3 regions of the Pseudocitrobacter sp. 73 genome follow, and region 3 is predicted to be linked to each of the others. Evidence: riboswitches for the same ligand, from Rfam matches in the RefSeq annotation. Region 3 holds a riboswitch; each other region holds the start of a gene.
The links. A riboswitch is a leader RNA that binds a small molecule or an ion and turns the genes downstream of it on or off. The one in region 3 is predicted to bind thiamine pyrophosphate.
Positions count from the first base shown of each region.

Region 1: linked by a shared signal. The riboswitch ahead of tenA (thiaminase II) and the one ahead of thiB (thiamine ABC transporter substrate binding subunit) in region 3 are both predicted to bind thiamine pyrophosphate.
Region 2: linked by a shared signal. The riboswitch ahead of thiM (hydroxyethylthiazole kinase) and the one ahead of thiB (thiamine ABC transporter substrate binding subunit) in region 3 are both predicted to bind thiamine pyrophosphate.

Region 1 is NZ_VTZO01000011.1:21,891-31,986, reverse strand. It holds gene F0Q32_RS13400 (GNAT family N-acetyltransferase) at 1-437, shown strand, start outside; gene F0Q32_RS13395 (tagaturonate reductase) at 551-2,002, shown strand; gene F0Q32_RS13390 (bestrophin family protein) at 2,225-3,139, shown strand; gene mqo (malate dehydrogenase (quinone)) at 3,615-5,276, shown strand; gene F0Q32_RS13375 (ABC transporter substrate-binding protein) at 5,418-6,353, opposite strand; gene F0Q32_RS13370 (ABC transporter permease) at 6,376-7,128, opposite strand; partial or broken gene F0Q32_RS13365 (ABC transporter ATP-binding protein) at 7,125-7,854, opposite strand; gene tenA (thiaminase II) at 7,851-8,534, opposite strand; TPP riboswitch at 8,599-8,701, opposite strand; gene lysM (peptidoglycan-binding protein LysM) at 8,780-9,223, opposite strand; gene F0Q32_RS13350 (glycoside hydrolase family 10 protein) at 9,309-10,096, opposite strand, start outside.
Region 2 is NZ_VTZO01000006.1:291,266-301,361, reverse strand. It holds gene F0Q32_RS06435 (YehR family lipoprotein) at 1-408, opposite strand, end outside; gene metG (methionine--tRNA ligase) at 671-2,704, opposite strand; gene apbC (iron-sulfur cluster carrier protein ApbC) at 2,840-3,949, shown strand; gene F0Q32_RS06420 (RcnB family protein) at 3,992-4,306, opposite strand; gene F0Q32_RS06415 (zinc-binding alcohol dehydrogenase family protein) at 4,437-5,444, opposite strand; gene F0Q32_RS06410 (LysR family transcriptional regulator) at 5,549-6,457, shown strand; gene crcB (fluoride efflux transporter CrcB) at 6,454-6,828, opposite strand; gene F0Q32_RS06400 (universal stress protein) at 6,844-7,266, opposite strand; fluoride riboswitch at 7,344-7,411, opposite strand; TPP riboswitch at 7,508-7,605, shown strand; gene thiM (hydroxyethylthiazole kinase) at 7,640-8,425, shown strand; gene thiD (bifunctional hydroxymethylpyrimidine kinase/phosphomethylpyrimidine kinase) at 8,422-9,222, shown strand; gene F0Q32_RS06385 (NCS2 family permease) at 9,414-10,096, opposite strand, start outside.
Region 3 is NZ_VTZO01000009.1:297,524-307,619, reverse strand. It holds gene leuB (3-isopropylmalate dehydrogenase) at 1-122, shown strand, start outside; gene leuC (3-isopropylmalate dehydratase large subunit) at 125-1,525, shown strand; gene leuD (3-isopropylmalate dehydratase small subunit) at 1,536-2,141, shown strand; gene F0Q32_RS10965 (DUF5339 domain-containing protein) at 2,363-2,644, opposite strand; gene F0Q32_RS10960 (sugar efflux transporter) at 2,953-4,131, opposite strand; gene sgrT (glucose uptake inhibitor SgrT) at 4,217-4,369, opposite strand; gene sgrR (HTH-type transcriptional regulator SgrR) at 4,457-6,112, shown strand; TPP riboswitch at 6,149-6,241, shown strand; gene thiB (thiamine ABC transporter substrate binding subunit) at 6,272-7,255, shown strand; gene thiP (thiamine/thiamine pyrophosphate ABC transporter permease ThiP) at 7,231-8,838, shown strand; gene thiQ (thiamine ABC transporter ATP-binding protein ThiQ) at 8,825-9,571, shown strand; gene F0Q32_RS10930 (DedA family protein) at 9,611-10,096, opposite strand, start outside.

The DNA.
Region 1 (10,096 bases), on a different contig from region 3:
AAGGTGGCGCGTCGGTGAGCTTTATTCTGCCTTTTAGCCGGGATAAAGCGCGGGCATTCTGGCAACGTACCGCTGCGAGCGTGGCGGCGAATGAACGTATCTTACTTGCGGCGCTTAATCCGCAGCAGCGGATTGTCGGCACCGTCCAGCTTATTATCGATCAACCCGAGAACCAGCCGCATCGCGCGGATGTTGCCAAGCTGCTGGTCCATGAAGATGTCCGACGTTTTGGTATAGCAAGTCAGTTGATGGCGCATCTGGAAACGGTGGCGCGTGATACAGGCAAGAATGTGCTCGTACTTGATACCGCTTCGGGAAGCGGGGCGGAGACGTTCTACCAGCGTGCTGGCTGGCAAAAGGTGGGTGAAATCCCGCGTTATGCACTGATGCCTGCAGGGGAGTTAACCGCGACCAGTGTGTTCTATAAATTCCTCTGAATTATGAATTAGTCCTCACATTTTGATCAAAACAGGGTTTCATTGTCTAAAAATCTGGTAAGTTATTACACCAATTCCACCAGGTTGTATGACTAATTAAAAAGGAAACGATTGTGAAGACTCTGAACCGCCAGGACTTCCCCGGTGCGCAGTACCCTGAACGTATCATTCAGTTTGGCGAAGGTAACTTCCTGCGCGCATTCGTTGACTGGCAGATCGACCTGCTGAACGAACACACCGATCTGAATGCCGGTGTGGTGATTGTTCGCCCGATCGCCAGCGATTTTCCGCCGTCACTCAGCACGCAGGATGGCCTGTACACGACCATCATTCGTGGCCTGAATGAGCAGGGCGAAGCCGTAAGTGATGCGCGTCTGATTCGTTCGGTTAACCGTGAAATCAGCGCTTATGCTGATTACGACGCTTTCCTGAAACTGGCACACAACCCGGACATGCGCTTTGTCTTCTCGAACACCACGGAAGCGGGTATCAGCTACCATGCAGGCGATAAATTTGATGATGCGCCAGCCGTAAGCTATCCGGCTAAACTGACCCGTCTGCTGTTTGAGCGCTACACGCATTTTAACGGCGCGGCGGATAAAGGCTGGGTAATCATTCCTTGCGAACTGATTGACTATAACGGTGACGCGCTGCATGAACTGGTGCTGCGTTACGCACAGGAGTGGGCGCTGCCGGTGGAATTCGTGACCTGGCTGAATGAGTCCAACACCTTCTGTTCCACCCTGGTTGACCGTATTGTTACTGGTTATCCACGCGATGAAGCGGCGACTATTGAAGCGGAACTGGGTTACAAAGACGGCTTCCTCGATACCGCAGAGCACTTCTACCTGTTCGTCATTCAGGGCCCGAAATCGCTCGCCAGCGAACTGCGTCTCGACAAATTGTCGCTCAACGTTCTGATTGTTGACGACATCAAACCGTACAAAGAGCGTAAAGTTGCGATTCTGAACGGGGCGCACACAGCGCTGGTTCCGGTTGCCTACCAGGCCGGGCTCGATACGGTCGGTGAGGCGATGAATGATGCGGAAATTTGCGCATTCGTTGAGAAGGCGATTTATGACGAGATTATCCCGGTGCTCGATTTACCGCGCGATGAGCTGGAGTCTTTCGCCAGCGCGGTAACGGGGCGTTTCCGTAACCCGTATATCAAGCATCAGCTGCTTTCTATTGCTTTGAACGGAATGACAAAATTCCGTACCCGTATTCTGCCGCAGCTGCTGGCAGGGCAGAAGGCGACTGGCAAACTGCCTGCACGTCTAACTTTCGCCCTGGCGGCCCTGATTGCGTTCTATCGCGCAGAGCGTAACGGTGAAACATATCCGGTGCAGGATGATGCGCACTGGATTGAACGTTATCAGCACCTGTGGGCGCAGCATCGTGATCAGTTGATCAGCACCAGTGAGCTGGTCAAAGCCGTACTTTCTGTGAGTGAGCATTGGGAACAAGACCTGACTCAGGTTGTCGGTCTCGTTGAGCAGGTATCACTGGATCTCGACGCGATTCTGCTTCAGGGAATGCGTAAAGCCGTTCAGCCTTTGTGCTAATGGCATGATAACCAGACCCGGCGATGGCCGGGTTTTTTATGTACCCTAATTAGTTACAACATACATAATATCTCTTTCTTTAATCCATACCGAAGCATCGTGCATTAACATTTTTAGCAGGAGTGGAAGGAGAATGATTATACGCGACAGCCGAGCAAACTGCTTGAATATGTGATCGCAATCACGTTTAATAAACAAGTTTTTAACTTAATCGATAACTCTATGATCGCGCGTCCTCATCAACACTGGCTGCCTCGCATTCTTGTCTGGCACGGTTCGGTGCTCCCCAAGATTTACTCTCGCTTGCTACTTAATTTCTTGCTCTCCATTGTGGTGATTGCGATTTTGCCGTGGTACACCTCGCTGGGTATCAAGCTCACTGTCGCGCCATTCAGTATTCTTGGTGTCGCCATTGCTATCTTCCTGGGCTTCAGAAATAACGCCTGCTACGCCCGTTATGTCGAAGCGCGGTTGCTGTGGGGGCAATTGATGATTGCTTCACGCTCCTTGCTGCGGGAAGTCAAAAATACGCTTCACGACGAACCCAATATTGCGGATTTTACCCGGCTGCAAATCGCGTTTGTTCACAGCCTGCGCTTGTCATTACGCCGCCAGCCAGCGGAAGCGGTGCTAGCGAACTATCTTGATGACAAACAGCTGGCACAGGTTCTGGCCGTTCAAACACCTGCAAACCGTATTCTTCTCATGATGGGAGAGTGGCTGGCCGTTCGTCGCCGTGAAGGTAAACTGTCGGACATTCTGTTTCACAGCCTGAATAACCGGCTTAATGATATGTCGGGCGTACTGGCCGGATGTGAGCGTATCGCCAATACGCCAGTGCCTTTTGCCTATTCGCTGATTCTGCACCGCACCGTTTATCTGTTTTGCATCATGCTGCCGTTCGCGCTGGTTGTCGATTTGCACTATATGACGCCGTTTGTGTCGGTGTTGATCTCGTATACGTTTATCGCGCTGGATACGCTGGCGGAAGAGCTGGAAGAACCGTTTGGTATGGAAGATAACGATCTGCCGCTGGACGCTATCTGCAACGCGATTGAGATAGAGCTTCTGCAAATGAACGATGAAACCGTGATCCCGGCAAAACTGACGGCGGATAAGCATTATCAGCTCACATAGTGTGCAAAAGTAAAATAGGGGGACGCAGCCGTTTTTTATTGGCATACTCGTATTCATAACCTGTTACGTTCGGCTTATGATGGTCACGTAGCATTAAGAAATCATTAAGGTTTTCCGTGTTAGATAGTCATAACCGGCATAAGGAGAATCAAAATGGAAAAAAGAATCGAAACCGCAGTGAACCTGATCATCTTCATTTCACTGTTTGCCACCGCCTGGGACTTATCGTTAGTCCAGGACTTCTCCTGGTAAAGCCTCCTGGTTCACTCCCTCGTTCGACAGGAACGAGGGAATCTCGCGACGTCCTCATCTCTAAATTACCCAACCAATATTAATGCCAATTTATTTAATTACATAACTAAATAAACCTGTAATTATATAATAGTGCTAAAAATGTTGTAGATATTTTAAAATAACGTAAAAATGCTTTACTATATTTATTCATGTTTCATCAATGCTATGTGAAATTACTATTATGCCTGCAATTAAAAAGACAATTATCTCACTCACCTCTGTGGCGCTGTTTGTCAGTTCGGCAACCTGGGCTAATTCTGAAACCTCACAAAAAACCGATTTTCTGCTGATTGGCGGCGGTATTATGAGTGCCTCTCTGGGCACGTGGCTCCAGGAGTTGCAGCCAGACTGGAAGCAGGTCATGGTCGAGAAACTCGACGGCGTGGCCCTGGAATCTTCCAATGGCTGGAATAACGCCGGTACGGGTCACTCCGCGAATATGGAGCTGAACTACACGCCTGAACGTGCGGATGGTTCGATTGATGTCAGCAAAGCGCTGGATATTAACGAGCAGTTTATGATCTCGCGTCAATTCTGGACGGCGCAGGTGAAACGTGGCATTTTACGTGAGCCGCACTCCTTTATTAATTCCACGCCGCATATGAGTTTTGTCTGGGGCGACACCAACGTTAATTATTTGCAAAAGCGCTATGATGCGCTGCAAAAAACCACGTTGTTCCAGGGGATGAAATTCTCCACCGATCACCAGCAAATTCAGCAATGGGCTCCGCTGGTTATGCAAGGCCGCGATCCGCAGCAAAAAGTGGCCGCGACCTGGACACCCGCCGGTACCGATGTGAACTACGGTGAAATTACCCGACAGCTGATCGGCAGCCTGAAAAAAAGCCCGAATTTCTCTTTGCAAACCTCGTCTGAAGTGACGGAGTTTAAACGCAATGGCGATAACTCCTGGCACGTGACAATTAAAGATGTGAATAACGGTAAAGAGCACGCGATTGACGCCAAATATGTGTTTATCGGTGCAGGCGGTGGGGCGCTGAAATTACTGCAAAAAACCGGTATCCCTGAGGCTGATAATTATGCAGGGTTCCCGGTTGGCGGATCTTTCCTGATGACGGAAAACCCGGCTATCACCAAAGCGCATTTGCAGAAGGTCTATGGCCAGGCGTCCGTTGGCGCGCCGCCGATGTCTGTACCGCACATTGATGCGCGTTTCATCGACGGTAAACGTGTGGTGCTGTTTGGGCCGTTTGCGACGTTCTCCACCAAGTTCCTTAAAAATGGCTCGTTCTTCGATTTGCTGAGCACTACGACAACCAGCAACGTGATGCCGATGACGCACGTGGGACTGGATAACTTTGACCTCGTCAAATACCTGATTAGCCAGGTTATGCTGAGCGATGACGACCGTTTTGCCGCGCTGAAAGAGTACTATCCGCAGGCGCGTAAAGAAGACTGGAAACTGATTCAGGCGGGGCAGCGCGTGCAGATCATTAAGAAAGATGAAGACAAAGGCGGCGTACTGAAGCTGGGTACGGAAGTGGTTGTTGACCAACAGCGTACCATTTCTGCGTTGCTGGGCGCGTCTCCGGGCGCATCGACCGCTGCACCTATCACCCTGAACGTGATCAAGAAAATGTTCCCGGAACAGTTCAGTTCGGAACAATGGCAGAGCAAAATCCGCGCGATCGTGCCAAGCTATGGCCAGGAACTGAACGGTAACAGCGCGTTGACGCAACAGGTATGGGACGATACCGCTGCGACGCTGCAACTGGTTAAGCCTCCGGTCATTCAAATGAATGCTGAAGAAAGTGACAATGTCACGTCTAAGGCAGCACAGCCGCAGCCGGAAGCGTCTCCGCAGCACGATATGGCGCTGTAAAATTACCTGATGCGCTGCGCTTATCCGGCCTACAAGAATTCTGCGCTATTTTGAATTAGCGCTATTTTGTAGGCCGGATAAGGCGGTTACGCCGCATCCGGCAATAACAAAGCGCACTTCGTTAGCAATCTGATGTACGGCTCACATAACCCCGGTGGCGTATTGCTCCACCGGGGTTATTTTTTTGATGAGCTTGTTATCAAATAAAAACTGCTCGTAATGCTCATAGCGGGCTTTATCCAGCTTTGCCGGATCTTGCGCAAAGAGCGGCAGCGTTTTCATCCATGCCTGCTGATTCAGTTCGGTATTCAGCTCAGGATGCAGGCCGGCGAACGTTTTCCAGCTTTCCTGTGGATGAGCATGCAGGTAGTTGCTGCCTTTTTTCAATGCTGCGAGGAATTTTTTAATCTTCGGTTCTTCAGCCGCGTCTTTATTCGCCACCAGAATCAGTTCATCGTAGGCGGGTACGCCGTAATCCTCGACGTTAAACACCACTGGTTCTTTCCCCTGAAGTTGAATCTCCAGCGCTTCGATGTTGCGATAGCCGCCAATCACCGCGTCCACTTTTCCGGTCAGCAGGGCACTGGTTAGCTGGAAGTTAACGTTGATAAGTTTCACCGCATCCGCTGGCGTATTGCTATGTTTCAGCATGGTAGCCAGTGTAGCCTGCTCGATGCCACTGACGGAATAGCCCACGCTTTTCCCTTTTAAATCAGCAGGTGATTTAATATTTTTATCCAGCGCAATCACTGTATTCAGCGGCGTATTAATGAGTGTGCCCACCCGCATTAGCGGTAAGCCCTGGTCGGCAAAGAAGTGCAGCTGCGGTTGATAGGTGATCGCCAGATCCGCCTGTTTTGCCGCCACCAGGCGCGGAGGAAGCGCCGGATCGGAAGGCGGGATAATCGTGACGTCGAGGCCTTCATCTTTAAATGCCCCGATTTGCTGTGCCACCATCACGGGGGCGTGGTCCGGGTTAATATACCAGTCCAGTACCAGTGTGACTTTCTCCAGTGCCCAGGCGTTTGGCGAAAGGGTGCTGGCAATAATCAGCGCAGAGAGAGCAGGTTTTAGCATTTTTGTTGTCATCGTAGTTTTCTCAATGGTTATCCGGAACCCAATAAATCAGGCGATGTAACAGGGCATCGATGATCATCCACAGCGAGATGGTCATCAAAACGAGTATCAGAAGGGCGGCGAAACAGATATCACTCTGCATGCGCGCGTTGGCGTTGAGCATCACGTAACCCAAACCTTCCGCCGAACCAACCCATTCGCCAATGATGGCGCCGATGGGCGCAACGGCTGCCGCCATGCGCAGGCCGGAACCAAAGGCAGGTAGGGCAGCCATTAACTGCACATGACGAAGCAGCGCCCAGCGTGACGCTCCCATGGTGCGGGCCAGGTCGAGATAATCGCCACTCACCCGGCGCAAACCGTCAAACAGCGCCGAGGTGACCGGGAAGAAGATAATCAACACCGCCATGGTGACCTTAGCGCTCATACCAAACCCAAACCACAGCACCAGTAGCGGAGCGAGGGCGAAGACCGGGATCGCCTGGCTGGTTAATACCACCGGCATTACCCAGCGCTGAAGACGGGGAGAAAAGACCATGCACAGCGCCAGAATCGCTCCAAGCAGTACACCAATCACCAGGCCACTGGCGATTTCCGATAGGGTGATCAACGTGTGCCAGCCGAGGTAACGACCATTGTCGTGCAGGGCCTGAACGACCGCCGTGGGTGAGGGCAGCAGGAATGACGGGATAGAGCCGAGCGTCGCCAGCCACCATAACCCCACTAAGCCTGCAAACAGCGTCATCCCACGCCAGATACGTGATAAGAAAATCATTGTGCCCCCCGAATGAGTTGTTGCATAAGCTCACGTTGGCTCTGGATAACCAGAGGATCGTCAAGCTCGCGTGGCGGTAGGCCAGCCATTACGTGGGAGGCATCGATGCCGCCAGGATGTTTCGCCAGAACCAGAATGTGATGACTCAGGCGGCAGGCCTCTACGGGGTCGTGTGTGATCAGTAACACGGTACGGTCAGCCAGCAGTTCCGCCGCCAGCGCTTGAATCGTGGCGCGGGTAATCGCGTCCAGCGCGGAAAATGGCTCATCCATCAGGACAATAGGCTGCTGTTCGTAGAGAGTTCGGGCGATGGCGGCGCGCTGGCGCATCCCGCCGGATAACGTCTGCGGAAGGGCGTGGCCATAACTGCTTAGCCCAACACGCTCAAGCAGCTCTTGCGCCCATTCGCGATCGGCTTTTTCTCCGCGTAAACGTGCACCCAGGCAAACATTCTCTTCAATGGTTAACCACGGATAGAGCAGATCGCGTTGCCCCATCCAGGCGATTCGGCCTGCAAGCGGGCGACCATTTTCATCCGTCACGCTACCCGATGTGGGTGCGGCCAGCCCGGCGACAATGCGCAGCAGGCTGGTTTTACCCACCCAGCAAGGAGACAAAATGCCCTGCCGGGAGAGTCACGTTCAGGTTCTCGAATATTGTCTTTTTGCCATAACGCAGCGTAAGATCTGTCAGCCTGATCGCGGGGGATTCATTCACTGACTTCATGATTTCGCGTTCAACCCCATTTGCCAGAACGCGCTTTCCAGCCGGGTGGCGGTGGTGAAGATAGATGAAAGTTCAGCGATACGGCTTTCTCCCCCGCGCTGGGCCGCCAGATTTTCAAATAGCGTCAGAGAGGCTTGTACGCCTGCCAGATAGTCCTCATCACCATAGTTCCGGATCCACGGCGCGTAAGGATTACCCTCAAAGACGGTCGCCGGATCGTTGAGCAGGCGCAGGCCTATTTCCGCATAGCCTGCCACGCACGGCATCAGTGCGGTGAGCAGATCAAGCACATCGCCAGAATGCCCCACATCCAGCACGTAACGGGTGTAGTTCACCGTTTCGGCGGCTTCTTCGACCTGCGTAACGTCGGACTCCGTTAATCCCCATTGCTGGCAGTAGCTGATATGTAGCGGCAGTTCATTGAGAATGGCATTCAGTGATGTCGTCGCCGTGCGCATCTCCGGTAGGTTTTGCAGTTTGCTCACCAGCAGTGCGTAGGCGCGGGCGAAATGAACTAAAAACAGGTAATCCTGGGTGAGGTATCGGCGGAACGCAGGTTCAGGCAGGGTGCCATCACCCAACTGCTGGACAAATTCGTGCGCGACGTAATCGTGCCAGTGGTGATCCGCCAGCATACGAAGGCGTCCATAAAGACCGGTTTCAAACAGGGGTAAAGACATAGGACCTCCAGTCAATAAATGGAGATCCGGGCGCAATGAGGGAAGAACAGGAATTGGCTGTGTAAATAGATGGCTAACCCGTCCCTTCGCTGGCATGACCCAGATCAGGTTCTAAGGGTTCGGCTTGCGCCATCTCAGCCCATTACTGGACACCCCTCGGACAGGAGGTTTTATACGATATTTTTTCTGTGAATACAACGAGGGGGGAACGCTTACCGGAATGACTTCCAGCAAGCGTGCTGTTATCAGGCTTTAGGAATGCGTAAAGTCTGGCCGGGATAAATTTTATCCGGATGAGAAAGCATCGGGCGGTTGGCTTCAAAGATTTTGTTGTACAGATTGGCATTACCGTACACATTTTTGGAAATCGCGCTCAGCGTATCGCCGGACTTCACGGTGTAGTAGGTGGCTTCATCCGCGCTATCGGCAGCGGTGATGTTATTCTCAACTTCACTGACGCCGGCAACGTTACCGACGGCGACCTGAATTTTCTCTTTCTCTTCCTGGGTTAGCCCATCACCGGTGACGCTGGCTTTCCCGTCGACGACCGTCACCTGAACTTTATCCGCACCCGGAATATTGAGTTTCTTTAAATGCTCGGTAACTTTTTCGCCCTGGTCCTGATGCGAATCCGTCAGTTTGTCCCACAGTTTTTCACCTGCTTCTTTCACGAAGTTAAACAGTCCCATATCCGTTCTCCAGTAAAGAATGTCAGGGTAAGCATAGCAGATGAGGTGCGCGACGCCGGGTTTGCGTCGCGCACAAAAGGCGGGATTAATGGCCCCAGCGGGTTTTCAGATAATTCACCGCCTGGCGGGTTTGCGGTTGATTGAGATTATCTTCGCGGAACAGAATCGTCCCGTTGATTTCCGGGATTGATTCATTGAGATCGATCTGCTTACTCAGCTCGGGTACACCGCCATTCACCGCCCAGTCAGGTTCTTTTTTCGACGGTTCGCCCACTTTATACAGCGCCACGCCAATATACAGCCGCGTTTTGGTCGGTTTCACCACATCCGCCCACCATTTCGCCAGCACATCATAGCGCGCGGCATCGCGGGCAAATGGCCAGTAGAGCTGCGGGGCAATGTAGTCCAGCAAGCCCTGTTGCACCCAAAGACGAGTATCGGCATAAGACTCATCGTAGGCGGCCGCACCGCGCGTATCTGACCCTAAAGGATCGTGCGAGCGGTTACGCCAGACGCCTGCCGGGCTGACGCCAAACTCGACGTCGGGCTTCAGCTGCTTAATGGTGCGTGAAACCTGCTCGATAAGCTGTTGCGTGTTATGGCGTCGCCAGTCGGCTTTTGACGCATATTGCTGGCCATACTGCCGCCAGGTCTGGTTATCGTTAAGCGTTGAGCCGGGCGTTTCGGTATAGAAGTAGTCATCAAACTGCACGCCATCGACCGGATATTTTGCCACCACTTCCGCCACAACACTGGTTATCCAGTCGCGCGCTTCCGGGATTCCGGGGTCAAGGACGAAGCGATCGCTTGATGTGCGGATCCAGTCGCGATGCAGGACAAAAATACTGGCGGGCTGCTGTGAGAGCGTGCGAT
Region 2 (10,096 bases), on a different contig from region 3:
CAGCTCGCCGATATTCGCTTTGGTGTAATCAACGACGATGTTCTCTGTAACATAATCGTCCTGGTAATCAATGGTCTCCGTGACACCTGCCGCGTTTTTGTACGCGTTACTGATCTGTTCAAATCGCCGCTGTGCTTCTTCTTTATTGCTCACGCCTGCGCTGGCGTAAGTCATTTTGTTGTGAACGTCCTGGCGAAGGACGACATCCCCTTTGTAGTAATAGGTCACTTTCACCTCAACGCCATTTGCGGCATTAAAAAACGTGGCTTTTTCCTCCGGCGTGTTACTGGCGGCAATGCTCTGCACATAGGTCTGCGGCTCTTTGGGTGTGTCTTTGTTGTCGCAGCCAAACAGGCTACCCGCAAGGCAGAGGGTGATAAGTGTAAGAGTAGGGCGGAGTTTGCGCATGAGAGTTCCTTTTAGCAAATGCAAATTATTATCATATAGGCTAAAAGAAAAAAGCATAGCAGTATGGCATTTTTTCAGAATTCATAAAAAAAAGCGCTGCCGGAGCAGCGCTGAGACGATTGATAAACGCGTCATTGCCTGATGCGCTGTGCTTATCAGGCCTACAAGGTTTATGCAATATATTGAATTTGCAACCTTTTGTAGGCCGGATAAGGCGTTTACGCCGCATCCGGCAAGAACAAACCGCGCTTTATACGAAAGGTTATTTTACCTGCTGACCCGGTTTTGCACCGTTGTCCGGGCTTAACAGGAAGATATCTTTCCCGCCAGGGCCTGCAGCCATCACCATTCCTTCAGAGATGCCGAAGCGCATTTTACGCGGTGCCAGGTTAGCGACCATTACCGTCAGGCGGCCAATGAGGGCTTCAGGTTCCGGGTATGCGGAACGAATGCCGGAGAAGACATTGCGTTTCTCGCCGCCGAGATCCAGCGTCAGGCGCAGCAGTTTGTCAGAGCCGTCAACGAACTCGGCGTTTTCAATCAGCGCCACGCGCATATCCACTTTGGCGAAATCGTCAAAGGTGATGGTTTCCTGAATCGGATCGTCCGCCAGCGGGCCGGTGACCGGTGCCGCAGCGGCTTTCACTTCTTCTTTCGACGCTTCAACCAGCGCTTCAACCTGTTTGGTTTCGATGCGGTTGTAGAGCGCTTTGAAGGTGTTCACCTTGTGCGACAGCAGCGGCTGGGCGATGGCATCCCATTCCAGCGTGGTGTTGAGGAACGCTTCAGCACGTTCGGTCAGTGAAGGCAGTACCGGTTTCAGCCAGGTCATCAGTACACGGAACATGTTCAGCCCCATGGTACAAATAGCCTGAAGATCGGCATCGCGGCCTTCCTGTTTCGCGACCACCCACGGTGCCTGTTCGTCAACGTAGCGGTTTGCCACGTCAGCCAGTGCCATGATTTCACGAATCGCTTTACCAAACTCGCGGCTATCCCAGGCTTCGCCAATCGCGGCAGCCGCGTCGGTGAAGGTTTTATACAGTTCAGGATCGGCCAGTTCAGCAGACAGCACGCCATCGAAACGCTTGTTGATAAAGCCGGCGTTACGCGATGCCAGGTTAACCACCTTGTTGACGATATCGGCGTTCACGCGCTGGATGAAGTCTTCCAGGTTGAGGTCAATATCATCGATGCGTGAAGAGAGCTTGGCGGTGTAATAGTAGCGCAGGCTATCGGCATCAAAGTGGTTCAGCCAGGTGCTGGCTTTAATGAAGGTGCCGCGCGATTTTGACATCTTCGCACCGTTCACCGTTACATAACCGTGCACGAACAGGTTAGTGGGTTTACGGAAGTTACTGCCTTCCAGCATGGCAGGCCAGAACAGGCTGTGGAAGTAGACGATATCTTTACCGATGAAGTGATACAGTTCGGCATCGGAGTCTTTCTTCCAGTAGTCATCAAAGCTTGTGGTGTCACCGCGTTTATCACACAGGTTTTTGAAAGAACCCATGTAGCCGATTGGCGCATCCAGCCAGACGTAGAAATATTTGCCCGGCGCGTTCGGAATTTCGAAGCCGAAGTATGGCGCATCACGTGAGATATCCCACTGTTGCAGGCCGGATTCAAACCACTCCTGCATTTTGTTCGCCACTTGCTCCTGCAACGCGCCGCTGCGGGTCCATGCCTGCAGCATCTCGCTGAAGGAAGGCAGATCAAAGAAGAAGTGTTCCGATTCACGCATCACCGGCGTCGTACCGGAAACCACCGATTTCGGCTCGATAAGCTCGGTTGGGCTGTAGGTCGCGCCGCACACTTCGCAGTTATCGCCGTACTGGTCCGGTGATTTACATTTCGGGCAGGTGCCTTTCACAAAACGGTCCGGCAGGAACATGCCTTTTTCCGGATCGTAAAGCTGAGAGATGGTGCGGTTTTTGATAAAACCGTTCTCTTTCAGGCGACCATAGATAAGCTCCGACAGCTCGCGGTTTTCGTCGCTGTGCGTCGAGTGGTAGTTGTCGTAGCTAATGTTGAAGCCAGCAAAATCGGTCTGATGTTCCTGACTCATTTCGGCAATCATCTGCTCCGGGGTAATCCCGAGCTGCTGAGCTTTCAGCATGATCGGCGTGCCATGTGCATCGTCCGCGCAGATGAAGTTTACCTGGTGGCCGCGCATTCGCTGGTAACGGACCCAGACATCAGCCTGGATATGCTCCAGCATGTGGCCGAGGTGGATTGAGCCGTTGGCGTACGGCAGAGCGCACGTTACCAGAATTTTCTTCGCGACTTGAGTCATAATGAACATTACTTCTTATGTAGTGAAAAGGGTTTTCGATATTACCAAAAGGGGCATTATTAAGTAAGCACAAACCGCGGTCTTTCAGGTAAACTTGTTCAACGAAGTTTTACTCACAAGAACAAAGGAGTCGGGATGAGTTCTCAATCCCAGGCCACATCCCCCGAGCGCCTGCGCGCGATGGTTGCCGGGACGCTGGCTAATTTTCAGCACCCAACATTGAAGCATAATCTCACCACGCTGAAGGCGTTACATCATGTGGCGCTGCTGGATGGCACCGTGCACATTGAGCTGCAAATGCCGTTTGTCTGGAACAGCGCGTTTGAAGAACTGAAAGAGCAATGCAGTGCTGACCTGCTTCGTATTACCGGTGCGAATGCCATTGACTGGAAACTGACCCACAATATCGCCACGCTGAAGCGCGTTAAAAACCAGCCGGGCGTGAATGGTGTGAAAAACATCATTGCCGTCAGTTCTGGTAAAGGCGGAGTCGGGAAATCGTCTACAGCCGTTAACCTGGCGCTGGCGCTGGCAGCCGAAGGGGCGAAAGTCGGTATTCTCGATGCTGACATCTACGGCCCGTCAATTCCGACCATGCTCGGCGCGGAAAATCAGCGTCCGACTTCACCAGACGGCACCCATATGGCGCCGATAATGGCTCACGGTCTGGCAACGAACTCTATTGGTTATCTGGTCACCGATGATAACGCGATGGTCTGGCGTGGCCCCATGGCCAGCAAGGCGCTGATGCAGATGTTGCAGGAAACCTTATGGCCGGATCTCGATTATCTGGTGCTGGATATGCCGCCGGGTACCGGTGACATTCAGCTGACGCTGGCACAGAACATTCCGGTCACCGGCGCGGTAGTGGTCACTACGCCGCAGGACATCGCGCTGATTGACGCCAAAAAAGGCATCGTGATGTTTGAGAAAGTAGAAGTGCCGGTGCTGGGCATCGTTGAAAACATGAGCATGCATATTTGCAGCCAGTGTGGTCACCACGAACCTATCTTCGGTACCGGCGGCGCAGAGAAACTGGCGGAGAAATACCATACCCAGTTGCTGGGTCAGATGCCGCTGCACATCAGCCTGCGTGAAGATCTGGATAAAGGCACACCAACGGTGGTGAATCGTCCGGATAGCGAATTTACCCTGATTTATCGTCGACTGGCGGATTTAACTGCTGCCCAACTTTACTGGCAGGGTGAAGTGATCCCCGGCGAAATTGCCTTCCGCGCGGTATAAGCGATCAGGCGCATAACCCTGGCGGGTTATGCGCCCCTTTCATTAACGGTGATAGAAGATTTCGCCGTCGTAAACTTTACTGATTTTCCCGTCCGTGTCAGAAATCAGCACGTAGTTACCGCCCATGTAGGTCCAGTGCGTTCCCGCGTCTGGCGCGGGCAGGTTACGCTGCTGCCACTGTTTGATGTTGTACTGGTCAGTACGGTACATCTCCGGAACGGCGTCCCCGATGTTAAAGTGGGTGAAATCCGCGACAAACTCTTTCAGTTCATACTTCTGAATGCCCGTACCTGGAGCGGCGAAGGCGGTTCCGGCGGCCATCAGGCCAGCCAGAAGCCATAATTTATATTTACCCATTCTTTCTCCAACGATAACCAGAATGCTCAAGGGTGTAGAGTCTGCCTTTTTCTCTTAAAATTGACAGGCAGATCGACGTTCTTTTGTATCACAGAATGAGTTTTTTCGTAAAAAATGTAACAGCTCGGCCTTAAAAGCCTTCCAGTACCAGTTTACCCATCGTTTTACCGGTCTCAAGCTGGCGATGTGCCTGACGAATATTCTCGGCGCTAATCGCACCTAACTTCTCGCCCAGCGTGGTTTTGATTACGCCGTCATCAATCAGCGAGGCCACGCGGGTCAGTAACTGATGCTGGGCAATCATATCCGGCGTTTCAAACATCGAACGGGTATACATAAATTCCCAGTGCAGCGAGATGCTTTTGGTTTTTAACGGACGCGCATCCAGGGTTTCAGGATCGTCAATTAGAGCCAGTTTCCCCTGTGGGGCGAGCGCTTCAATCAACTGTAAATAGTGCTTATCCGTGTGCGTCAGGCTGGCGACATGCGTCACTGCGGGGATACCGAGGCGGATCAGTTCTTCGGCGATCGGTTTGCTGTGGTCGATAACGTAATGAGCCCCGGCGTCCGCTACCCATTTCTGCGTTTCAGGGCGCGATGCGGTGCCGATCACCGTCATTTTAGTAAGCTTGCGCGCCAGTTGGGTCAGGATGGAACCGACACCGCCCGCAGCACCGACAATCAGCAGTACGTCGCCTTCATTTCCGTTTTCCTGAATGCCTAAACGGTCGAACAACAGTTCCCACGCAGTGATGGAGGTCAACGGCAGGGCGGCAGCAGAAATGTTATCCAGCGAACGTGGCTTGAGCGCGACAATTCGCTCATCGACCAGCTGGAATTCGCTGTTACTGCCGGGACGAGTTAACGCCCCCGCATACCAGACTTCGTCGCCAGTTTTAAACAGAGTGACGGCTTCACCAACGGATTTCACCACACCGACAGCATCCCAGCCCAGCACACGCGGCGTGTCGCCGCTAAACCCGGCACGCACTTTGGTATCGACCGGGTTAACGGAGATGGCTTTCACTTCTACCAGCAAATCATGGCCTGCCGCCACCGGGACGGGCAGGGTAATTTCTTCTAATGCATCAATGTTGCCGTGCGCGCCAGCCGCCTGAGTAATCGCAATTGCCTTCATAACCACCTCTGTGATGTTGGGTAAACAGTAAGAATGATACTATCCAATGATATTTGCCGGAAAAATCCATTCACGGCGACAGGACTTATCGTTGAGGAGTGAAAATGCTCAGGTTGGAAGATTTAACCCTGTTCGTGCGTGCGGCGGCATTGAGCAGTTTCAGCGACGCGGCGCGCGAGGCGGGTCTGCCACCTGCCCAGGTGAGTTCCGCCATTAAACGTCTTGAGACGGCGCTCAATATTCGCCTGTTTGCCCGCTCAACCCGTAGCCTGCGCTTGACGCCAGAGGGTGAAACCTGGCTGCCTTACGCCACCCAAATGCTGGAAACAATGCAGGCCGGGCTCCAGCAGATTCAAACGCCGGATGATGAAATTCGCGGTACGTTGCAAATTGCGGTGCCTTCGGACCTCGGGAGAAACCTGCTACTCGGTATTTTCCGCCAGTTTCGCCTGCGTCATCCGGCGCTTAAGCTGCGCATTCTTTTCTCGGACCAGGTGACGGATGTGTTTAAAGATCCGGTTGATGTCGCATTTCGCTACGGCACCAATGAGGATGCGTCGTACGTTGCGCTGCCCATCGCACCGGATAATCGACGCGTGTTGGTCGCATCGCCAGAGTGGATCGCCAAAAATGGCGAACCGGCAACGCCCGCTGATTTAGAAAAGTGTGATGCGCTGACGTATGTGCTGCGAGGTCGTTTGTTTGATCGCTGGACGCTTACCGCCGGGGGAGAAACTCACGAGGTGCAGGTAAACGGCACAATTATCAGCGATGATGCAGAAGTGATTCGCCGACTGGCAATTGCCGGGGAAGGTATTGCCAATAAGTCCTGGCTCGACGTCAGTGAAGATGTCTTTCAGGGGCGACTGAAATTGCTGCTGCCGGACTACGAGGGCGACGGTGTGCCGCTGAATATGATTTGCCCGCATCGCAAGCAGCTCTCGCCTGCGGTGCGGTTGTTGTATGAGGCGGTGAAGGAACGCTGTGAAGCGCTGGTGCAGCGCAGGGGCTAAACCAACGTCATCAAAAAGAATCCGGCAGCGGTCATCAGGAGCGATCCCACCACGTGAGTCATCACCGAAATCATCGCCCACAGATAGTTGCCGTTTTGCAAAAGGGTGACGATCTCCGCCGAAAAGGTGGAAAAGGTCGTCATCCCACCGCAAAGACCGGTAGTGATCAGTAACTTCCATGCCGGGTCCAGTTGCGGCTGGCGCAAAAAGAACGCCAGCGCCGCGCCAATAATGAAACCACCGACCAGATTAACCACCAATGTTCCCGGCGGCAGGCTGGGGAAAAGGCTGTTGAGCTTCATCGACAGCCACCAACGAATGACACACCCGGTAGAGCCACCAATAATAACGGCCAGTAATGAACGATACATCACGCGCGTAAATCCTTATGCTAAATGTTTGATCAGCACATCCACCGTCAGATGGTTGATGTACTCAAGGGAGTGGGAGGCGAGCACGCCCAGCAGGCGATTGTGATGCCCGGCGATGACCAGATCGATACGGCGATCGCGGATACAGGATTCGACATCCTCAAAGCGACGGGTCGTGACCAGTTCCAGCGTTTGTACCGGTAGCGAAACGGATTCCGCCAGCTCGCTCAACAGGGCTTTGGCCTGAATGACTTCCTGCGAAACCACATCATCCATCAGGCTGTCGGAGACATAATTGAGGGCGCGATAATCGGTGCTGATGTGCGCGATGGTTATCGTCATCGCGTTCTCCTGCGCCATTTTTGCGGCGTGATCAAGCAGGGGAATGCCATCAAGACTGCTGTTGATCAGCACCAGAGCATGGTTGTAAACAGGCATAAAAAAACCTCGTCAGGTTGCGAGGTATGCGCGGGTCTTCGAACGAAAGACAGCCTGACATACCTCCATGTTAAGAGGGTATACCAGGCGTCATCAGCCCCAGCAGGGCGGTTGGGAAAGGTGGAACGCCATCACCTTTGTGAATAATTTTGGACCGATGATGGGGGGAATGCAAATAGTTTGTGCGGCTTGCTTCCGCCCGGCACTTGCCGTAACCTGCTGCGATACACGAATTTGTTGTATTAATGACTCGGGGTGCCCTTCCACAGTGAAGGCTGAGAAAAACCCGTACCACCTGATCTGGATAATGCCAGCGTAGGGAAGTCAGAGACCGTCAGGTCATTGCTTCTGGACGTTCTGGCAGGAGCAAACCATGCAAGCTGAGCCGCTTAGCCCTGCGCAAATCGCGCATTCGTTACATCTTTTTCGTCATCACGCCCCCCTTGTTCACTGTATGACAAACGACGTCGTGCAGACCTTCACCGCCAACGTACTGCTTGCGCTCGGCGCATCCCCCGCGATGGTGATTGATGCGCAGGAAGCTGCGCAATTCTCTGCCATTGCTGATGCGTTATTGATAAACGTTGGCACGTTAACGCAGCCGCGCGCGCAGGCGATGAAAGCCGCTGCGCTGAGTGCGAACGCGGCGGGTAAACCCTGGACTCTCGACCCTGTCGCCGTGGGTGCGTTAACGCTGCGCACGGAATTTTGCCACGATCTGTTGACCTTAAAACCTGCCGCCATTCGGGGGAATGCCTCCGAAATTATGGCGCTGGCAGGAATGAGCGCGGGCGGGCGCGGCGTGGATACCACCGATACCGCCGCTGCTGCGCTACCGGCGGCGCAGGCTCTGGCGCGTCAGATCAATACCGTTGTGGCGGTGACGGGCGAAGTGGATTACATCACCGATGGACAACGCGTTATCGCGATAACGGGCGGCAACCCGTTGATGACCCGCGTAGTGGGGACGGGCTGTGCATTGTCTGCGGTCGTCGCGGCAAGCTGTGCGCTACCGGGCGACAGGCTGGATAACGTTGCCTCTGCCTGCGCCTTGATGAAACTGGCCGGTAGTCGTGCGGCGGTCGATAACGGACCGGGCAGTTTTGTCCCGGCATTTCTTGATGCACTGTATGCACTGAATGGGGAGGCACTGGCATGAAACGGATTAACGCATTAACGATCGCGGGTACCGATCCAAGTGGTGGGGCAGGGATTCAGGCTGATCTGAAAACCTTCTCAGCATTGGGTGCATATGGCTGTTCGGTGATCACCGCGCTGGTGGCGCAAAACACCCATGGTGTGCAGTCCGTCTATCGTATTGAACCGGATTTTGTCGCCGCACAGCTGGATTCCGTGTTTAACGATGTGCGCATCGATACCACCAAAATCGGTATGCTGGCAGAAACTGATATCGTTGAAGCCGTGGCGGAGCGATTACAGCGCCATCGGGTGGAAAATGTGGTGCTGGATACGGTCATGCTGGCCAAAAGCGGCGATGCGCTGTTATCGCCCGCGGCGGTTGAAACCCTGCGTCAACGTCTGCTGCCACAGGTCTCGTTAATTACGCCGAATCTGCCGGAAGCGGCGGCACTGCTGGATGCGCCGCATGCGCGTAATGAGCGTGAAATGCTGGAACAGGGTCGCGCGCTGCTGGCGATGGGGTGTGGCGCAGTGCTTATGAAGGGCGGTCACCTGGATGATGCGGAAAGCCCCGACTGGCTGTTCACCCGCGACGGCGAGCTGCGTTTTACCGCGCCGCGCGTCATGACCAAAAACACCCACGGTACCGGTTGTACATTATCAGCCGCGCTGGCGGCACTGCGCCCACGCCATAGCAACTGGGGCGACACGGTGCAGGAAGCGAAAACCTGGCTTTCAGCCGCGCTGGCCCAGGCCGATACGCTGGAAGTTGGTAGTGGTATTGGCCCGGTGCACCATTTTCACGCCTGGTGGTAATAGCACATTGAAAAGCCCGCATTTGGACGGATAGCAAATGCAAAATTGCCTGATGGCGCTATGCTTATCAGGCCTACAGAGTGTGCACAATGCATTGAATTTGCAATGTTTTGTAGGCCGGATAAGGCGTTTGCGCCGCATCAGGCAAATACCCGCACGACACCACCAAAACGCGCTTGATGAATGCCTGATTAATGGCGCACCAGCGTGGCAAAGTAATACACCAGCGGTATCGCCAGAATCCACAAGCCGAGAGGGATTTCACGCCACTTCCCGGCAATGGTTTTAATCATCACATAGAACAGCAATCCACCCGCGATACCTGTCCCGAAGCTGTTGGCGATAAGCGTAATCATCACCATCATCAGTACCGGTAAGCCGTCAGTGAAATTCGCCAAATCCACCTTGCGCAGGCCGCTAAACATATTCAGGCCAATCAGGATCAACGCCGGGGCAGTGGCTTCTTTGGGGATCATCAGCGCAACGGGGGTGAACAGCAGCATCAGCAAGAACATGATGGCGGCGGCAAGCGCAGTCATGCCGGTTTTACCGCCTGCTTCCGCCGAGGCTGAGGACTCAATCAGCGCCGTCGCGGCCGGAATGCCGACCCAGGGGCCCAGCGCGGCAGCGATGGAGTCAACTATAAACGGGCGGTTGATGTGCGGCATGTTGCCTTCTTCATCCAGCAGTCCCGCTTCACCGCCGACGGCAAGCGTGGTGCCCATGGTTGAGAAAAACTCCGAGGCGAAGAAGACAAACAGATAAGGCAGGAAAGCAATATTCAGCGCGCCAATGATATCCACCTGCGCAAACACCGGTGTTAATGAATGGGGCAGGGCGATAAAGCTGGATGGCAGGTGCGTGACGCCCGCCG
Region 3 (10,096 bases):
ACGCGATCAACCGCGCGCTGGAAGAAGGTATCCGTACCGGCGATTTAGCACGCGGCGGCGCGGCGGTCAGTACTGATGAAATGGGTGATATCGTGGCCCGCTATATCGCTGAAGGGGTGTAATCATGGCAAAGACGTTGTATGAAAAATTGTTCGATGCCCACGTGGTTTATGAAGCGCCCAGCGAAACGCCGCTGTTGTACATCGACCGCCATCTGGTGCACGAAGTCACGTCTCCGCAGGCGTTTGATGGCCTGCGTGCGCACAATCGCCCGGTACGTCAGCCGGGTAAAACCTTCGCCACCATGGACCATAACGTTTCAACGCAAACCAAAGATATCAACGCGTCCGGCGAGATGGCCCGCATTCAAATGCAGGAATTGATTAAAAACTGCAACGCGTTCGGCGTTGAGTTGTACGACCTGAATCACCCCTATCAGGGCATCGTGCACGTGATGGGGCCGGAACAGGGTATCACCCTGCCGGGCATGACCATCGTCTGCGGCGACTCGCACACCGCCACCCACGGCGCATTCGGCGCGCTGGCGTTCGGCATCGGCACCTCCGAAGTGGAGCACGTGCTGGCGACGCAAACCCTGAAACAGGGTCGCGCCAAAACCATGAAGATTGAAGTCAAAGGCACCGCCGCACCAGGTATCACCGCGAAAGACATCGTACTGGCGATTATCGGTAAAACCGGCAGCGCAGGCGGCACCGGATATGTGGTTGAATTCTGTGGTGACGCAATCCGCGCGCTGAGCATGGAAGGCCGCATGACCCTGTGCAACATGGCGATTGAAATGGGCGCGAAAGCCGGTCTGGTTGCCCCTGACGACACCACATTCAATTACGTGAAAGGTCGTCTGCACGCGCCGAAAGACAAAGATTTCGACGATGCGGTCGCCTACTGGAAGACCCTGCATACGGATGAAGGCGCGAAATTTGACGCAACCGTCACCTTACAGGCCGAAGAGATTGCTCCGCAGGTGACCTGGGGCACCAACCCAGGCCAGGTTATCTCCGTTAATGACAACATCCCTGATCCTGCTTCGTTTACCGATCCAGTTGAACGCGCATCAGCGGAAAAAGCGCTGGCCTATATGGGCCTGAAATCGGGCGTACCGCTGACGGAAGTGGCGATCGATAAAGTGTTTATTGGGTCCTGTACTAACTCGCGCATCGAAGATTTGCGCGCGGCGGCTGAAATCGCCAAAGGGCGTAAAGTCGCACCTGGCGTGCAGGCGCTGGTTGTGCCGGGTTCCGGCCCGGTAAAAGCGCAGGCAGAAGCGGAAGGTCTGGATAAGATCTTTATCGAAGCAGGCTTTGAGTGGCGCTTACCGGGCTGCTCCATGTGCCTGGCGATGAACAACGACCGCCTGAACCCAGGCGAACGCTGCGCATCCACCAGCAACCGTAACTTTGAAGGCCGTCAGGGCCGTGGCGGACGGACGCATCTGGTCAGCCCGGCAATGGCCGCCGCCGCCGCCGTTAGCGGTCATTTCGCCGATATTCGCAGTCTGAAATAAGGAAACCATCATGGCAGAGAAATTTACCCAACATACCGGGCTGGTGGTTCCGCTGGACGCGGCGAACGTCGATACCGACGCCATCATTCCAAAGCAGTTTTTGCAGAAGGTAACGCGCACGGGTTTTGGCGCGCACCTGTTCAACGACTGGCGCTTCCTGGACGATAAAGGCGAGCAGCCGAACCCGGAATTCGTGCTGAACTTCCCGGTTTACAAAGGCGCGTCGATTCTGCTGGCGCGAGAAAACTTTGGCTGCGGCTCCTCGCGTGAACACGCGCCGTGGGCATTGACCGATTACGGCTTTAAAGTGGTCATTGCCCCAAGCTTCGCCGATATTTTCTACGGCAACAGCTTCAATAATCAGTTGCTGCCGGTGACGCTCAGCGATGCCCAGGTTGATGAACTGTTCGCGCTGGTGCAGGCGAATCCGGGTATCACCTTTGAGGTGGATCTGGAAGCGCAGGTGGTGAAGGCAGGGGATAAGTCTTACAGCTTTAAGATTGATGATTTCCGCCGCCACTGCATGCTGAACGGTCTGGACAGCATCGGCCTGACGCTGCAACACGAAGATGCCATTTCGGCGTATGAGAATAAGCAGCCGGCGTTTATGCGCTAGTATTATGCTATTTATTATTAGCCCGGAAACTTCTTCCGGGCTAATTTATTTTCGCAACAAATACACTATAAATATTTTTATTGCCGAACCGAATACTGAACCATCGGTATGAATATCAGTTTTCGAGATTAATCCAGAGAAGCATTCTCAGTAATTAACGCAGTTAATACACTGGTATTTGACAGAGAATGATCTTTTTATAGATTAATACACACTACGTATTATTTAATTCCCAGGGCCTTTTTCATTTGTGCCAATGCCTGCATGCCTTGCTGGCAACCTTTGTCCTGATCGGCGTCTGGCAACCCTTCCAGTTGCTTACGCGCAGCATCAAGTTGAGGCTTAACCGCGTCCATTTGTTGCTTGGCCTGATCGCTGGTTTTTGCTGCCTGTTCAACAAGCGCATCAACATCTTTAAAATAATTCTGACAAGTCTCTGTCAGAGCAGCAAATGAAAATTGAGATGTCATCAGTAAAACAGACAATAAAAAAAGCTTTTTCACGTAATCCTTCCTCGATTATTAATCCATGTGCAGTAATGAATGATGCGAGGAAGATAGTAATATACAAGAAGTTATAAATCTGCACCCGGCAAAATTATTCGGAATTCATTTAGTTTTCATCGTAACAAATCAATTAATAGCAAATGAACCAGCATTCACATGAATACATTCAATCAATACCAATACGCCTCTGGTGAGAGACTCAATCATCCCAGTCATGTAGATCGGTACATGGCTGGGATGAGTCGTCAGGCGGCACTGCGAAGGATGGAGAGAGACACGCATGCCATACGCATAGCCACTTTCAACTAGACATCCTTCACCCGGCTGGTCATAAACAGCGTCACCAGCGAAATACCGGCAATCACCCAGTACACCATCGCGTGTCCATAACTTTGCGCAATGGCCCCCTGAATCACCCCGGCCAGGATCACGCCCGTTGAAATACTGTTGGTAAACAACGTCGTCGCTGACCCCGCACGGCCCGGCATCAGGTCCTGGAACCACAGCATGCCAATCCCGGCGACAATCCCGATAAACACCGCGTTAAACAGCTGCAAAATCAGCAGCGCCGTTTCGCTGTGGAACAGAATCAACCCGATATAAAACAGCACGCCAAACGCCACCGATGTCACCATCATACGACGCTTGCCAAAGCGTTTAACGTAATACCCCGCAAGGATCATCGCCGGAATTTCCAGTCCGGCGGCGGTCCCCATCAGGATCCCGGCCAGTTTATCCGGCAGGCCGAGATCGCTGCTGATCCACAACGGCATGTCGATGATATACATGGTGTTGCAGGTCCACATCAGCGTTGAGGCGATAAACAGCATCCGCACGTTAGGGTCATTCCAGCCGCTGACCTGGGTAATTTCAACGTCCGCCGCCTGCTCAATTCGCGCCACTGAAGGCAACATTAGCGCAATCATAGCCAGGCTAATGGCAAAAATCCCGGCGGCGATGGCGAACATCATCGTAAAGCCGTAATTCAGCGCCAGCATAAACGCCAGCGGTGGTCCAATGACCCATGCCAGCGAGAGCTGGGCACGCATCACCGAGCTGAACATCACCACTTCCCGCGCCGAACTGTCGGCATATTCGCGGGCCAATGCAAACAGTTGCGGCATCGCGGCGTTGGCAATAGACGCGAGCAAAACGCCGCAGGTGATCAGTGTTAAATAGTGGCGATTAAACGCAAACAACAGCGCGTTTCCCACCGCCATCAGGCAGCAGAACATAATGAGCTTGCGACGATCGCCCTGGCTATCGGAGCGTTTCGCCAGCCACAGGCTGACCAGTATCCCGGCGATGGCGTTCACCGTGTAAAACAGCCCCACCCAAAACGGCTGAGCGCCGACTTCCCGGCTGAGAAACAGGCTCAGCGTCGGCGCCTGCAGCGCCCCCGCTACGCCCATCATAAATGCCACCAGCATAAAGGCCGCGTAGACACCGTTGAGACGTCGTCCCATCGTCATAATCCAGAGCATGAGAAATCCTTTAGCGCGCGAGAAATAAAAAAAGCCAGCAGATAATACCTGCTGGCAAATACTCAGTCACACATGATTTGGCGATTTAGTGTTCAGAGGTCGAGCGCGTAACCTCCCACTGCATCAGGTTATCAAGCATTTTGTACCGCATCCCTGCCATCTGGCGGGCCAGCCAGGAAACATGACGTGTTGCGTAAAAATAGCGCTGATAAAACTGACCTGTGGTTGACCTCATCATATTCACCTCCTCACTTCATCGAAGAGAATTATTGGCTTAATATAGGGATTAATAAATTGCTGAGTTTTTATCAGGAGTTCCCCTTTTATGCCTTCTGGTCGACTGCAACAACAATTCATCCGTCTGTGGCAATGCTGCGACGGCAAAGCGCAGGAAACGACGCTGAACGAACTGGCGGAGCTGCTGAGCTGCTCGCGTCGCCATATGCGAACCCTGTTAAACACCATGGAAGCGCGCGGCTGGCTGACCTGGGAAGCCGAGGCCGGGCGGGGTAAACGTTCGCGTTTAACCTTCCTTTATACCGGTCTGGCATTGCAGCAGCAGCGTGCGGAAGACCTGCTGGAGCAAGACAGAATCGACCAACTGGTACAACTGGTGGGCGACAAATCGACAGTGCGACAGATGCTGGTTTCTCATCTGGGGCGCAGCTTTCGCCAGGGGCGGCACATTCTGCGTGTGCTCTACTATCGCCCGATGCAAAATCTGTTGCCCGGTACGGCGTTACGTCGATCTGAAACCCATATCGCGCGACAAATTTTCAGTGCCCTGACGCGCATAAATGAGGAAAACGGGGAACTGGAAGCCGATATTGCGCACCACTGGAAGGAAATATCCCCTTTGCACTGGCGCTTTTATTTGCGTCCAGGTATTCATTTTCATAATGGTCGCGAACTGGAGATGGAAGACGTCATCCATTCTCTGGAACGCATTAACAGGCTGCCCCTTTATTCTCACATCACTCAAATCGTATCGCCGACCGCATGGACGCTGGATATTCATCTCTCACACGCGGACCGCTGGCTACCGTGGCTGCTCGGTCATACTCCGGCAATGATCCTGCCGCACGAGTGGTCATCCATGCCACATTTCTCCCGCCAGCCGGTAGGAACTGGCCCTTATGCGGTTGTGCGCAACAACCAGAACCAGCTCAAGATCCACGCCTTTGAGGAGTACTTCGGTTTTCGCGCACTTATTGATGAGGTAAATGTCTGGGTGCTGCCGGATGTCGCGGAAGATGTTAGCTGTGGGCTGACGTTACAAGGCACGACGCAGAGTGAACAGGCCGTTGAGAGCCGTCTTGAAGAGGGCTGTTATTATCTGCTATTTGACGCTCGCGCCCCGCGCGGCGCCAACCTCAGGGTTCGTCAGTGGTTAAGCCACGTGCTCTCTCCAGCCAACCTTCTCTACCACGCCAGCGAGCAGTATCAGCAGTACTGGTTCCCCGCTTACGGATTGCTGCCACGCTGGCACCATGCGCACAGTAAAACCAGCGAAAAACCGGCTGGCCTGGAGCGGGTCACCCTCGGCTTTTACCGTGATCACGTTGAGCATCGGGTCATAGCCGAAATAATGCGAAAACTGCTGGCAGAACACCATGTTACGCTTGATATAAACGAAGTCGATTACGATCAGTGGCACAGCGGAGAGGTGGTTAGCGATGTGTGGCTGAACAGCGCTAACTTTACCCTGCCGCTCGATTTCTCGCTGTTTGCGCATCTTTGCGAAGTGCCGCTGCTCCAACACTGCATCGTGCGCGACTGGCAGGCAGATATCCGGCAGTGGCATGCGGGGGAACTGGATCTCCCCACCTGGTGTAAACAGTTGCTGGAACATCAGGCCATTGTGCCACTCATCCACCACTGGTTGCGCATTCAGGGGCAACGGAGTATGCGCGGCGTGCGTATGAACACCCTGGGCTGGTTCGACTTTAAATCCGCGTGGTTCGCCCCTCCGGATCCTTAGCGCTTTTGATTTATTCACGTAATCATTACAATAGCGAGCTACTCAACGGGGTGCAGAAGTCTGCTGAGATTAAACCCGTCGAACCTGATCCGGATAACGCCGGCGGAGGGATTTGAGGCCAACTCAAAATCCTTTGCCACCTGCTTACTGAGGTGCAAAGTGTTAAAAAAATGTCTGCCGCTGCTGGCGCTTCTCGCCCTGCCAGCTTTCGCCAAACCGGTGCTCACGGTTTATACCTACGACTCTTTCGCCGCCGACTGGGGCCCTGGCCCGGTGGTGAAAAAAGCCTTTGAAGCCGACTGTGACTGCGAGCTGAAATTTGTGGCGCTGGAAGATGGCGTTTCACTGCTCAATCGCCTGCGTATGGAAGGGAAAAAAAGCAAAGCCGACGTGGTGCTGGGCCTTGATAACAATTTGTTGCAAGCCGCCAGCCAGACAAAACTGTTCGCCAAAAGCGGCGTTCCGGCTAGCGCCGTCACCGTTCCTGGCGGCTGGAAAGATGACACCTTTGTTCCCTTCGACTACGGCTATTTCGCTTTTGTTTATGACAAAAACAAACTGAAAAATCCGCCGAAAAGCCTGAAAGAACTGGTCGAGAGCGACCAGAAATGGCGCGTGATTTATCAGGACCCGCGCACCAGCACACCGGGCCTGGGCCTGCTGCTGTGGATGCAAAAAGTGTATGGCGATAAAGCACCTGAAGCCTGGCAGAAACTGGCGGCGAAAACCGTCACCGTGACCAAAGGCTGGAGCGAAGCGTATAGTTTATTCCTGAAAGGGGAAAGCGACCTGGTGCTGAGCTACACCACCTCTCCGGCGTATCACATTATCGAAGAGAAAAAAGATAACTACGCCGCCGCCTCCTTTGCCGAAGGGCACTACCTACAGGTAGAAGTGGCCGCGCGTACCGCTGCCAGTAAACAGCCTGAACTGGCTGAAAAATTCCTCAAGTTTATGGTTTCCCCGGCCTTCCAGCAGGCCATTCCGACGGGTAACTGGATGTATCCGGTGGCTGACGTGACGCTGCCCGCAGGCTTTGCGGCGCTCGCTAAACCGAAAACCGCACTGGAATTTACCCCGCAGGACGTCGCCGCACAGCGTCAGAACTGGATTGCGACATGGCAACGCGCCGTCAGCCGTTAATTCCCGGCTGGATTTGGCCTGGCACAACGGCGGCGACGCTTATCGTCGCCGTGGCGCTGGCCGCCTTTCTGGCGCTTTGGTTTAGCGCCCCGGAGGCCAGCGGGAAGATGCTGCTGGCAGACAGCTATCTCTGGCACGTCGTGCGCTTCTCCTTCTGGCAGGCGTTTCTCTCCGCGCTACTCTCGGTTGTGCCTGCTATTTTTCTCGCCCGCGCGCTCTATCGCCGTCGTTTCCCTGGCCGAGAAATTTTGTTGCGCCTGTGCGCCATGACGCTGATTTTGCCCGTGCTGGTCGCGGTATTCGGCATCCTCAGCGTCTACGGGCGTCAGGGCTGGCTGGCACAGATATTCACATCACTCGGGCTGGAATGGCATTTCTCGCCTTATGGATTACAGGGAATCCTGCTGGCGCACGTCTTCTTCAACATGCCAATGGCGACCCGCCTGCTGCTTCAGGCGCTGGAGCAAATCCCCGGCGAGCAGCGCCAGCTTGCCGCTCAGCTTGGGATGCGTGGGTTTAGCTTCTTTCGTTTCGTGGAATGGCCCTGGCTGCGTCGGCAAATTCTGCCCATCAGCACGCTTATTTTTATGCTTTGTTTTGCCAGCTTTGCCACCGTGTTATCGCTGGGCGGCGGGCCGAAAGCCACGACGATTGAACTGGCGATTTATCAGGCGCTCAATTTTGATTATGACCCGGCGCGGGCGGCGATGCTGGCGCTGATCCAGATGGCGTGCTGCCTGACACTGGTGTTAATTAGCCAACGTCTGAGCAAAGCAATTGCCGTCGGTAATACGCAAATGCAGGGCTGGCGCGACCCGGACGATCGTTTACACAGCCGCCTTAGCGATGGCCTGCTGATTACGCTAGCGCTGCTGTTGATGCTGCCGCCGCTGCTGGCGGTATTGGTCGATGGCATCAACCCGGCGATGCTCAATGCCCTGCTACAACCGCCGCTCTGGCAGGCATTGTGGACCTCACTGCGCATCGCCGTCGCCGCTGGCGTACTCAGCGTGGTGTTGACCATGATGCTGCTGTGGAGCAGCCGCGAGCTGCGCGCGCGTAATGCACAACTCGCCGGACAAACGCTGGAACTGAGCGGCATGTTGATTCTTGCCATGCCGGGGATTGTGCTGGCGACCGGCTTTTTCCTGCTGCTGAACAACACCGTCGGCCTGCCCGATTCCGCCGATGGCATTGTGATTTTCGCCAATGCGCTGATGGCCATCCCCTACGCGTTGAAAGTGCTGGAGACGCCGATGCGCGATATTACCGCGCGTTATACACCGTTGTGTGAGTCGCTGGGGCTGGCCGGTTTTAATCGTCTGAAGGTGGTGGAACTGCGCGCGCTAAAACGCCCTCTGGCTCAGGCGCTGGCTTTCGCCTGCGTCCTGTCGATTGGCGATTTCGGTGTGGTGGCGCTGTTTGGCAATGATGATTTCCGCACACTGCCGTTTTATCTTTACCAGCAAATAGGCTCTTATCGCAGCCAGGATGGCGCGGTGACCGCCCTGCTTCTGCTGCTGCTCTGTTTCCTGCTTTTTACCGTGATTGAAAAACTCCCGGGACGCCATGCTAAAACTTAATGATGTTACCTGGCTTTATCAGCATTTACCGATGCGTTTTAGTCTCTCCGTGGCGCAGGGCGAAACCCTCGCCATTCTTGGGCCGAGCGGGGCGGGGAAAAGTACGCTGCTGAATCTGGTTGCCGGATTTCTGACGCCAGCCAGTGGTGAAATTGTGATTAACGGCGAGGCACATACCCGCACGCCACCCGCACGTCGCCCGGTATCAATGTTGTTTCAGGAAAACAACCTGTTCAGCCACCTGAACGTGCAGCAAAACATCGGGCTGGGGATGTCGCCTTCGCTGAAACTGAACGACACGCAAAAACAGACGTTGCAGGCTATCGCCCAACAGATGGGCCTTGAGTCCTTGCTGACGCGCCTGCCCGGTGAGCTTTCCGGCGGTCAGCGTCAACGCGTGGCGCTGGCGCGTTGTTTGGTCCGTCAGCAGCCGATTTTGCTGCTGGATGAACCTTTTTCCGCCCTCGACCCGGCGCTACGTCAGGAGATGTTGCAACTGGTGAAAGCGGTATGTGAACGTGAGCAGATGACGTTGTTGATGGTGTCGCATAGCGTGGAGGATGCCGCGCGAATTGCGCCCCGCGCGATCGTGGTGGCCGACGGACGCATTGCGTGGGATGGCGAAACGACGGCGCTGCTGAGCGGGCACGCCAGCGCGTCGCACTTACTCGGTATCGCTGCGTCGGCTGGCGCTTCGCTTACACAGCCTACTCGTTCCAATCAATTGTTGTAGGCCGGATAAGGCGTTTACGCCGCCATCCGGCAAACTATGCTATAGCCCAACCACCTTGCATAAAATTTCAATGTAAACAGGCATTAACGGATGCCGGATAGCCGCCACCAGCGCCACCACACCAATGCCAAGCATTAACGGGGCCACCCACAGTAAACGCTGGCGCGGAAGATAGTCGGACAAACGATCTTTCGCTGCTTTTCCGCTACGCCATAAGCGCCAGCAAAGCCACGCAGCAATCCACAGCAGCAGCGCCGTGCCAAGCAGCAGCCACTTAAAGCCGCCGCTTTGCATATCCGCAGGAATATCAATCGCGGCACCCGCCAGAATCCCCGGCAGGAAGTAAATCGGCGGCCAGAGCAGGCAACCAATAATGTTCGGCGGAATAAACTTCGATACCGGCAGGTCGAGCATTCCGGCAACCATCGGGACCACCGGGCGCGTTGGCCCGACAAAGCGCCCGACCAGAATGGTGAACATGCTGTGCTGATGCAGCGCGTGCTCAGTTTTATCCAGTAGCGCCTT